Regions from separate parts of the Rouxiella sp. Mn2063 genome, predicted to be linked through region 3. Evidence: riboswitches for the same ligand, from Rfam matches in the RefSeq annotation. Region 3 holds a riboswitch; each other region holds the start of a gene.
The links. A riboswitch is a leader RNA that binds a small molecule or an ion and turns the genes downstream of it on or off. The one in region 3 is predicted to bind thiamine pyrophosphate.

Region 1: another riboswitch for thiamine pyrophosphate. It lies ahead of thiM (hydroxyethylthiazole kinase); the one in region 3 lies ahead of tenA (thiaminase II).
Region 2: another riboswitch for thiamine pyrophosphate. It lies ahead of thiB (thiamine ABC transporter substrate binding subunit); the one in region 3 lies ahead of tenA (thiaminase II).

What each region holds. Positions count from the first base shown of each region.
Region 1 is NZ_JBMOUD010000010.1:90,999-94,206, reverse strand. Features, by position in the region: gene thiD (bifunctional hydroxymethylpyrimidine kinase/phosphomethylpyrimidine kinase) at 1-520, opposite strand, end outside; gene thiM (hydroxyethylthiazole kinase) at 520-1,311, opposite strand; TPP riboswitch at 1,346-1,449, opposite strand; gene ACL9RG_RS15425 (hypothetical protein) at 1,812-2,171, shown strand; gene ACL9RG_RS15420 (SIR2 family protein) at 2,727-3,208, opposite strand, start outside.
Region 2 is NZ_JBMOUD010000005.1:176,134-179,341, reverse strand. Features, by position in the region: gene thiP (thiamine/thiamine pyrophosphate ABC transporter permease ThiP) at 1-1,005, opposite strand, end outside; gene thiB (thiamine ABC transporter substrate binding subunit) at 1,017-2,003, opposite strand; TPP riboswitch at 2,050-2,221, opposite strand; gene sgrR (HTH-type transcriptional regulator SgrR) at 2,260-3,208, opposite strand, start outside.
Region 3 is NZ_JBMOUD010000001.1:218,309-221,516, forward strand. Features, by position in the region: gene ACL9RG_RS00870 (ABC transporter permease) at 1-412, opposite strand, end outside; gene ACL9RG_RS00875 (ABC transporter ATP-binding protein) at 409-1,164, opposite strand; gene tenA (thiaminase II) at 1,164-1,856, opposite strand; TPP riboswitch at 1,950-2,056, opposite strand; gene ACL9RG_RS00885 (LLM class flavin-dependent oxidoreductase) at 2,232-3,208, shown strand, end outside.

The DNA.
Region 1 (3,208 bases), on a different contig from region 3:
CCATGGTCAGCAATGCTTCGCCTTGCTGACACATTTCTTGCTCACTGGTGGCAATAGGCGAGTCGAGCAGCGCCGCGGCTTCAGGTAAGTTTGGGGTAATGATAGAGACTTGCGGCAGCAGTAAACGGCGCAACGCGTCGACAGCATCGGGGGATAACAGCGGATCGCCGCTTTTCGCCAGCATAACCGTATCAAGCACCACAAACTCTGGAGCCTGCCCCAGTTGACGATGACGCAGCAATCCCTGCGCCACCGCTTCTACAATCGCTACGTTATCCAACATGCCGATTTTGGCGCTGTCGATACGCACATCGCCCAAGACTGAATCTAGCTGTGCGCCAACAAATTCAGCGTCGATATGATACACCGACTGCACACCGCGGGTGTTTTGCGCGACGAGCGCGGTAACAACGCTGGTACCATAAGCCGCCAGCGCTGAAAAAGCTTTGAGATCCGCCTGAATACCTGCGCCGCCGCTTGGATCGGTTCCTGCAATGGTCAATGCATTAATCCGTTTCATTACAGTACCTCCCCTTGCAGGGTATACAGCTCATCTAAAAACGCAGGCACAAAACTGCCCGGACCTCGCACCGCTGCACAGGCACGTTCACCGGCGCAGGACATTACCCGACACGCGGCAGCGACATGTTGTAATCTCTCACCCGGTAAGGCAACAAACGCGGCGACCACGGCAGAAAGCGAACAACCGGTGCCGACTACGCGCGTCATCAATTGATGACCGCCAGTCACGGCATAGGTTTTCTCACCGTCGGTGACATAGTCGGTTTCCCCCGTAACCGCCACGACAGCGCCGGTTTGCTGTGCCAAGGCTTGTGCCGCAGGCAACGCCGCTAAAGAGTCGTCGGCACTGTCTACGCCCCGCCCGCTAGAATTCATTCCGCTTAATGCCATGATTTCTGAAGCGTTACCACGAATGGCGGCAGGACGAAGGCTCAACAGCTGATGGCAGAACTCGCTGCGCCAATGCAATCCACCGACGGCAACGGGATCGAGCACCCAAGGCGTTGCCGCTTGATTTGCCGCCGTAATTGCTGCCAGCATGGCATCGGCGACAGGTTGCGTCAGGGTACCGACATTGACCAATAACCCACTGGCGATCGCGCTAAATTGCGCCGCCTCACGCGGGTCTGTCACCATCGCCGGTGATGCACCCACCGCAAGCAATACGTTAGCAGTAAAAGATTGCACTACATCGTTGGTAAGACAGTGAACAAGAGGGGAAGCAGCTCGCAGTTGCTGCAAAGAATCGGCGGCGAGTGCGCCAGAAAATACGATAGGTCGAGCGTTCATGAATCTCCCAACCGGCGTTCAAGAAGGGGTACCGGTTGAGATACCTCGACTTCCCTACGCTGGCATTATCCAGATCAGGTGGTACGGGTATTTCTCAGCCTTCTAACGATTTGCAGAAGGGCACCCCGAGTCATTTAAATCAAAAACTTGCGATTACGTCCCGTTAATCACTATTCTGGATCATGCCAGCAGGAAGCCAAAGACTCAACCATAAAAAAATGCTATATATCTCAACCTGTGCCCCATAAAAAAACGACAAAAATGGTCGAATTGCAGCCTCTTGTCCTTCGTTGTCGCTGTTCGTTAATGCAGAACCGGAACGTAATGTATGTGTATGTATTAGATTTGATTAGGGAAACTAAGAGTTTTAAGACGTATAGCAAAGGTGTGGATATGAACGAATTATTGGAGTATGTAAGGATGGCACATCTATCAACCTTAACAAGTTGATTTTAAATAAATAATCGAGTAAAAAACATGTTTTTACAAAGGAGAATAAAATGTCTAGTGGAGTATTAACATTGGGTGCATCTAAAGAACTACAAAATATCAACATTTCCACGAATAATGGCAGAGAATTTATAATAAATATATACAAAGAACAAACCGGCTTTTCAGGTGATATGGTTATATTAGATAGAATATCTGGGACTAGTATATACCATCTTATATCTCAGTTAAAATCTAATGTTTGTGATATTTTCTCAGATGGTATTGATAACGTGCTTACTTACTTATGTCAATACAATGATGCAATCAGCGACATACACAATCCGTGCAACACACCGTTTATAGCCCCCCTCGACCAAAACGAAATCATTAAAAATAAAAGTATTTCCCTAAGTGTTAGGGTTAATTAAAAGTAAAGCTGGGTTAATTTCGGCTATTATGCTTTTCATTGATGCTCATAGTAAGCAAGGGTCGCCCCTCCTAGCTGCATTGAGGCTCAACATAGTTTTGAATTTGCTTTGAGTATACTATTGATGAACAATCGTAACATTTTTAATTAATATTAAAAGGTGAGCCATTTGGCTCGCCTTTTTTACTTCACAAAAGTCTAATCAATAGTTGGATAAAGGCCCGATTTTCTAGTCTTAAAATGTAAACTTAAGCGAGAAGGCTCAATTTAGGCCAAGTTATGAGAATGAATAGTGTTTTAATTTGTGCAGTAACTAGGTGGGAAAAATCACCATGAAAAACCTGGGCAAACAGGAACTGCAAGGCGGGAAGTGGCTTTGTACTTTCGAAAATAGCATTTATATGTTTATGCGAAGACCCGTTCTCAATCATGCCCGTACTAGAAGACGTTCGACACACCCGAGAACGAAAAGTAAAATATGAGAGTGATATCAATCACTCTCATATAGCTTATAATTAGATGAGTGTATAATTAAATCAAAGCATTACCAACCATTTCATTCAGCATATTTTTTAAAATCATATACACAGAGCAAACGCCGGTAATCGGTACCTTTCTTATCTGCCATTGCTCGCAAAAGCATCTCTACCTCATCAAGTACAATCCTATCGTTCCAAGCAGACCAAATTATGGCATTTATTTTATTTGTGCGAGTGATTAAATCATCAGAATATATATCATTCAAATCCTCATGCATGGAGTGAACAGAAGTAGGTAAACCAGCAAGATACTCTTCGATTTTTCTTATTTGTTGTGCTTTGAGAGAGTTACATTTTTCAAGATCTCTGCAGATCATACAAAAACCATAAACAGGAAACCACTGCGTTGAGGCAATATTAATCTTATCAATGAGTTGCAGCAACTGATGATTAGACTCATCGATAATATCAAAGTAATCTGACATAAAACTAGAGGAGTTTTTATGCTCATACTTTATAGAATTACTTGATCCAATTACTAGTATTTTGTCGCTATTAT
Region 2 (3,208 bases), on a different contig from region 3:
GGTCCAAAAGGCGTGCCACAAGGCGGGTTGTTGCAATACTTCCAGCATGGCGCGGTTAGCGCCGTCAACGATCACCGCCAAGAGCGGCGGTAGAATTAATAATAGTGCGAAGAGGATCAGCAGCGCATCACTGCCTCGTTGCCAGAGGTTATCCTGCGGATTACGCCAGCGCTGAGCGTGGGTATGGCCAACCGGCAACGCCTGGCTGAGTTTTTGGCTTAATAACACCAGTCCGAGGCAGCAAACCAACTGGATGATGGCCAGCAGCGCAGCGCGTCCAAGATCATAGTCATAGCTCAACGCCTGATAGATAGCCAGTTCGATAGTCGTCGCTTTTGGGCCGCCGCCAAGTGATAGCACGGTGGCGAAACTGGCGAAGCACAGCATGAAAATCAGCGCACCTGCCGGTAGAATTTGTCTGCGCAGTGCGGGCCACTCGACAAAGCGAAACTGTTGCCAACCGTTCATGCCTAATTGCGCCGCAAGCTGACGCTGCTCAACGGCGATGTTTTCTAAAGATTGCAGTAATAGGCGGCTGGCGAGAGGCAAATTGAAGAACACATGGGCTAACAAGATGCCCTGTAGCCCATAAGGGGAAAAATGATAATCCACGCCCAGCCAGCCGAAAAGTTGCGCCAACCATCCTTGCCTGCCATAGACACTAAGAATACCGAACACCGCCACCAGAACTGGCAGTACCAAGGTCATGGCACATAGCCGCAGCAATATCTGACGACCTGGAAAACGGCGACGATAAAGCGCGCGGGCTAAAAATATTGCCGGGAGTACAGAACACAGCGCGGAAAGCAGCGCCTGCCAAAAGGTAAAGCGGATCACGTGTAACAGATAGGCGTCTTGCCATATCGATGCTATCGAAAGCGTCGGCGCATGGCGATACAGTGACCCTAATGTGAGCAGCGCGACCAGCAGGATCATCAGCCCGGCGATAACGCCGGGCCACAGCCAGCGAGGGATCGCTGGCTGACGGGTTGTAGATTGATTCATGAGTCGATTAATCAATGGCTAACGGCGTTCTGCCACTGTGCAATCCACTTGCCACGATTTTCAGCTACCTCTTTGGCGCTGTATCGCAGCGCAACCGCAGGCACAACCAGTTGGCTATAGGCGGCTGGCAGTGAGGTGCTAACCGATGGATACATCCAGTTGCCAGTTGGGATCGCGTTCTGGAAGCCTGGGCTTACCACAAACTTCATAAACTCGGCGGCCAGTTGCGGCTGTTTACTGGCTTTCAACTGCCCGGCAACCTCAACTTGCATATAATGGCCTTCGCTAAACTTCGCCGCTGCGTAGCTGTCTTTCTTCTCTTCAATAATATGGTAGGCCGGAGATGTGGTGTAACTCAGTACCAGATCGCTTTCCCCTTTAAGGAACAGGCCATAAGCTTCGCTCCAGCCTTTGGTCACGGTGACCGTTTTGGCGGCCAGCTTCTGCCAAGCTTCAGGTGCTTTATCGCCATAGACTTTCTGCATCCACAGCAGTAATCCGAGTCCAGGCGTACTGGTGCGCGGATCTTCATAAATGATCTTCCACGGTTGCTTGCTATTGATCAGCTCGTCGAGGCTTTTTGGCGGGTTTTTCAGCTTATCTTTGTTATACACAAAGGCGAAGTAGCCATAATCATAAGGCACAAAGGTTTTGTCACTCCAACCACCGGGAATATCCAGCGTGGCTTGAGTGGCGGTCGGCTCAGCAAACAGGCCGGTTTGTTCTGCCGATTGCAGCAAATTGTTATCTAATCCTACCACCACATCTGCCGGGCTATTTTTCCCTTCCATACGCAGGCGATTAAGCAGCGACACGCCATCTTCCAGCGCCACATATTTCAGCTCACAACCGCACTGCGCCTCAAAGGCTTTTTTGATTGCCGGGCCTGGGCCCCAATCAGCTGAGAAGGAATCATAGGTATAGACGGTTAAAACAGGTTTGGCTGCAAATGCCGGAGCGGCAACCAATAACAGGCAGGGCAGTAATTTTTTCAACACTTTGCACTCCAAAGAAAATAGGCGAGGCAAAGGATTTTGAGTCAGCGAGGAGCAGAGTCTCAAATCCCTCCGCCGGTGTTAACCGGTTCAGGTTCGACGGGTCTATCTCAGCCGATAAAATCAGTTGTGCCTTAAACGCGGGGTCGCGATGCTTGATCTTTACGCGAATCGGTCTATTGGCAACAATGTGAGTCTTATTAGCACCCCGTTGAGAACGTGCTTATTCTAGAGGTTAATAGCCTTGGGTGAAAGTAGGCTATGCATCCGGTGGTACAAACCAGGCGGATTTGAAGTCAAACCACCCGAGGGTATTCATTCTGACCCCGCGCATGCTGCGCTGTCCTTGCAGAACTAGCCAGTGGTGGAATAGGGGATGAAGATGGTTGTCGTTAACTAATCCTTGTGCCCACTCCGCGAGTTGCAGCTCGCCGGCGCGCCATTTCATGGCATCTTGCTGCAAATCATGGTCGAGGCAATGTTGAATTAAAGGAACCTCAAGCAAAGTAGTAAATAGTGAGAACTCAATCGGCAGGGTGAAATTGACGCTGCCCAGCCATAAATCACTTTTTGCTTCGCCTTTATGCCATTGATCATAGTTGATAACTTGCTTATGTAAGGTGATTCCTTCCGCCGCTAGCAGCGGGGTAATTGTCTGGCACAAAGAGTCGCATTCAGCGTGATCGCCATAGAAGGTTAAGGTTACTTCGCGTAAATGTTCTGGTTTTGATTTGCTGGGGCGCAAGCGGCGGTGATGCCAACGTGGCAACAGGCCAAAAGCCGGAGACCAATAGCGTTGATAGGTCGGTGAGGCGGCATTAAGCAGGGCTATCGGGTTAATCAATTCGCATAGCCATTCGCGGATTTCCGGATCGTTGCCAATTTCTGAGCGGCGATCGAACATCAAACAATAGCAACCTTCTTCCAAACGGCTCTCCAATTCGTCGTTATCTGATTCGTCGGCCTGAAGCTGTACGCCGGAATGTACCAGCTCTTCTGTGAGTTCTGGCAGCACCCAAATGTTCACTTCATCAATCAATGCCCGGTAACCAAAATATTCATCGAAGGCGCGAATTTTTAGTTGGGTCTGTTGGTTACGGATCACCGAATAAGGGCCGGTGCCGATAGGCTGCCGGGCGAAGTCCGGCAAGGTGCGCCACTCTTGCGGTAGGATCATGGCATGAGCGTTACCGAGTAACCACGGCAGC
Region 3 (3,208 bases):
TCACCAGTACCGCCATCGCCACTTTGGCGCTCATCCCAAACCCGAACCACAGCACCAGCAGCGGTGCCATGGCAAACACCGGTATTGCCTGACTGGTGAGGACCAGCGGCATTAGCCAGCGTTGAATGCGCGGAGAGAAGATCATGCACAATGCCAGTACCACGCCAAGTAGCACGCCAATCACCAATCCACTGGCGATTTCCGAGGCGGTGATCAGCGTGTTATAAGCCAGATAGTCCCGGTTATCCCACAGCGCTTGTGCCACTGCGGCAGGTGAGGGCATCAGGAATGCGGGAATATTGCTTAAAGAGAGCAATCCCCATAACACAATCAGCCCGATAAATACCGTTAACCCCCGACGCGCGCGTGATGCTCGTCCTTCTGCTTGCAAGCTCTTTGTTTGCCATGTCATTGTGCGGCCCTCACTAACTGTTGCAGCAACGCCGCCTGACTTTTTAGCAACTCGGGAGAGTCCGCTGCGCGCGGGGGCTGACCAACTAGCTGATGCGAATCATCAATCCCGGCAGGATAGGGTGACAACACCAGCAGACGGTGGCCCAGCCGACAGGCTTCCATAGGGTCGTGGGTGATCAGCAACACCGTATGCTGTGCCAGTAGCTCGCAGGCCAGCGTTTGGATCATGGCGCGAGTAATGGCGTCCAGCGCTGAGAAAGGCTCATCCATCAGCACAATTGGTTGGCGCTCATACAAGGTACGAGCGATGGCGGCGCGCTGACGCATACCGCCAGAAAGCGCGGCGGGCAAGGTATTGCCATAACCGCTCAGCCCGACGCGTTCCAGCAGATGCTCGGCCCATTGTTGGTCAGCCTTTTCGCCACGTAACCGCGCGCCGAGAGTAATATTCTCGCTGACGGTCAGCCACGGGTAGAGCAAGTCTTTTTGCCCCATATAGGCGATGCGTTGGCTAATCGGCTGGCCATCGCTACCGATGACACTGCCTGAGGTCGGCTGGACTAATCCGGCAATAATCTTCAGCAGACTGGTTTTCCCCGCGCCGCTGGCACCGAGCAGCGCGACAAAATGGCCGCTCTCGATATCAAAATTTAACCGCTCGAAAATCACTTTCTGACCAAAGCGCAGCGTTAAATCCCTGACCTTAATGCCGGGCGGTACTGTGCCGCTATTTACGTGATAAGTACTCATTACGCAGGCAGCACCGCGGCGCTATCGATGGCATTGAGTCCCATTTGCCAGAAGGCTGATTCCAGGCGGGTGGCGGTGGTGAAAATCTCGGACAACTCGGCCATACGCTTTTCGGCACCGCGTTGATTGCCAATGTGCTCCAACAGATCGATAGAAGCTTGTACCCCGGCAAAATACCCCTCATCGGCATAATTGCGGATCCAGGATGCATACGGATTGCCTTCCATCACCGTTAATGGCGAGTTCAGTAAGTTCAGGCCGATTTCGGCATAACCCGCCACGCAAGGCATCAGCGCAACCAGCAAATCCAGCGCATCGCCAGAGTGACCGATATCGAGCACATAGCGGGTGTAGTTCATGGTTTCTGCGGCTTCGGGCTGTAGGGCGATTTCCGGCTCGGTGATGCCCCAACTGGCGCAATAGGCTACGTGCAAAGGCAATTCGGATACGATGGCGTTGAGCGAAGCGCTGGCAGCACGCATTTCAGGCAGGGTACGTAACTTGCTGGCTAACAGCGCGTAAGCACGAGCAAAATGCACCAAGAACAGATAGTCCTGCGTCAGATAACGGCGAAACGCCGCTTGCGGCAGCGTACCTGCACCGAGCTGTTGCACAAAAGAGTGCTCAACATAGTCCAGCCAATCGCTGCCAGCCTGTTGGCGCAATTGACCATAAAGACCGGTATCGAACATTTTTTTAGAAATAGGCGATGTAAACATGGGACCTCCAAAAGTAAGTGGAGATCCGGGCGTGCAGAGGCAGAGGTAGAACAAACCATAGCCGAAAAGCTGTGGCTGACCCGTCCCTTCGCTGGCATGACCCAGATCAGGTTCAAAGGGTTCGGCTACACAACACCATCTCAGCCCGTCACAGGACACCCCTCGGAGGAGCTTGTTATACGGTATTTATTTTTTGATTACAACGCTCAAGTCGTGCAAAGAACATGAAGAAGACGGTAGCTTTGCGACAAAATTTTCTGAGCCGTGCTGTCTTTTACGATTTTTGTGGAACAGGCGGGGGCTTTTTTGTCAATGTAGACCGATTAATACAAATTTAAGGTTACCCCTATGAAAAAGATCGGCTTTCTCTCTTTTGGCCACTGGACCCCTTCGATGCAATCGCAAACGCGTTCAGCCTCTGATGTCCTGCTGCAATCTATCGACCTGGCCGTGGCGGCCGAAGAGTTAGGTGCCGATGGTGCTTACTTCCGTGTCCATCACTTTGCGCGTCAGCTCGGCTCACCTTTCCCGCTGTTGTCAGCTATCGGCGCGAAAACTAAACGTATCGAGATAGGGACCGGCGTCATCGATATGCGCTATGAGAACCCGATGTACATGGCCGAAGATGCCGGTGCTGCTGATTTGATTTCTGGCGGACGTTTGCAGTTGGGTATCAGCCGTGGTTCTCCTGAGCAGGTAATCGATGGCTGGAAATACTTCGGTTATCAGCCAAAAGACGGTGAGACGGAATCTGATATGGGCCGCCGTCACGCGGTAGAGTTTCTTGACGTGCTGCGCGGTGAAGGATTTGCCGAACCAAACCCAGAGCCGATGTTCGCTAACCCACCGGGCTTGTTGCGTATCGAACCACATTCCGCAGGCCTGCGCGATCGCATCTGGTGGGGAGCCGGTTCAACCGCCACCTCCGTTTGGGCGGCTAAGCTGGGTATGCATTTGCAAAGCTCAACCTTAAAACGCGACGAAACCGGCGAGCCTTTCCATGTTCAACAAGCGCAGCAGATCCGCGCTTACCGTGCCGCCTGGAAAGCGGCTGGCCATGCGCACGAACCGCGCGTATCGGTTAGCCGCAGTATCTTTGCGCTGATGAACCAGCAAGATCGCGCCTACTTTGGCGGCAGCGGTAATCAGGGTGACCAAATTGGCTATCTCGATCAGGGCCGCGCTATCTTCGGTCGCAGCTACGCCGCCGAACCAGATGTGTTGATCAAACAGCTGGCACAAGACGAAGCCATCGCCGAAGCCGACACGTTGCTATTAACCGTCCCTAACCAATTGGGCGTGGATTACAACGCCCATGTGATTGA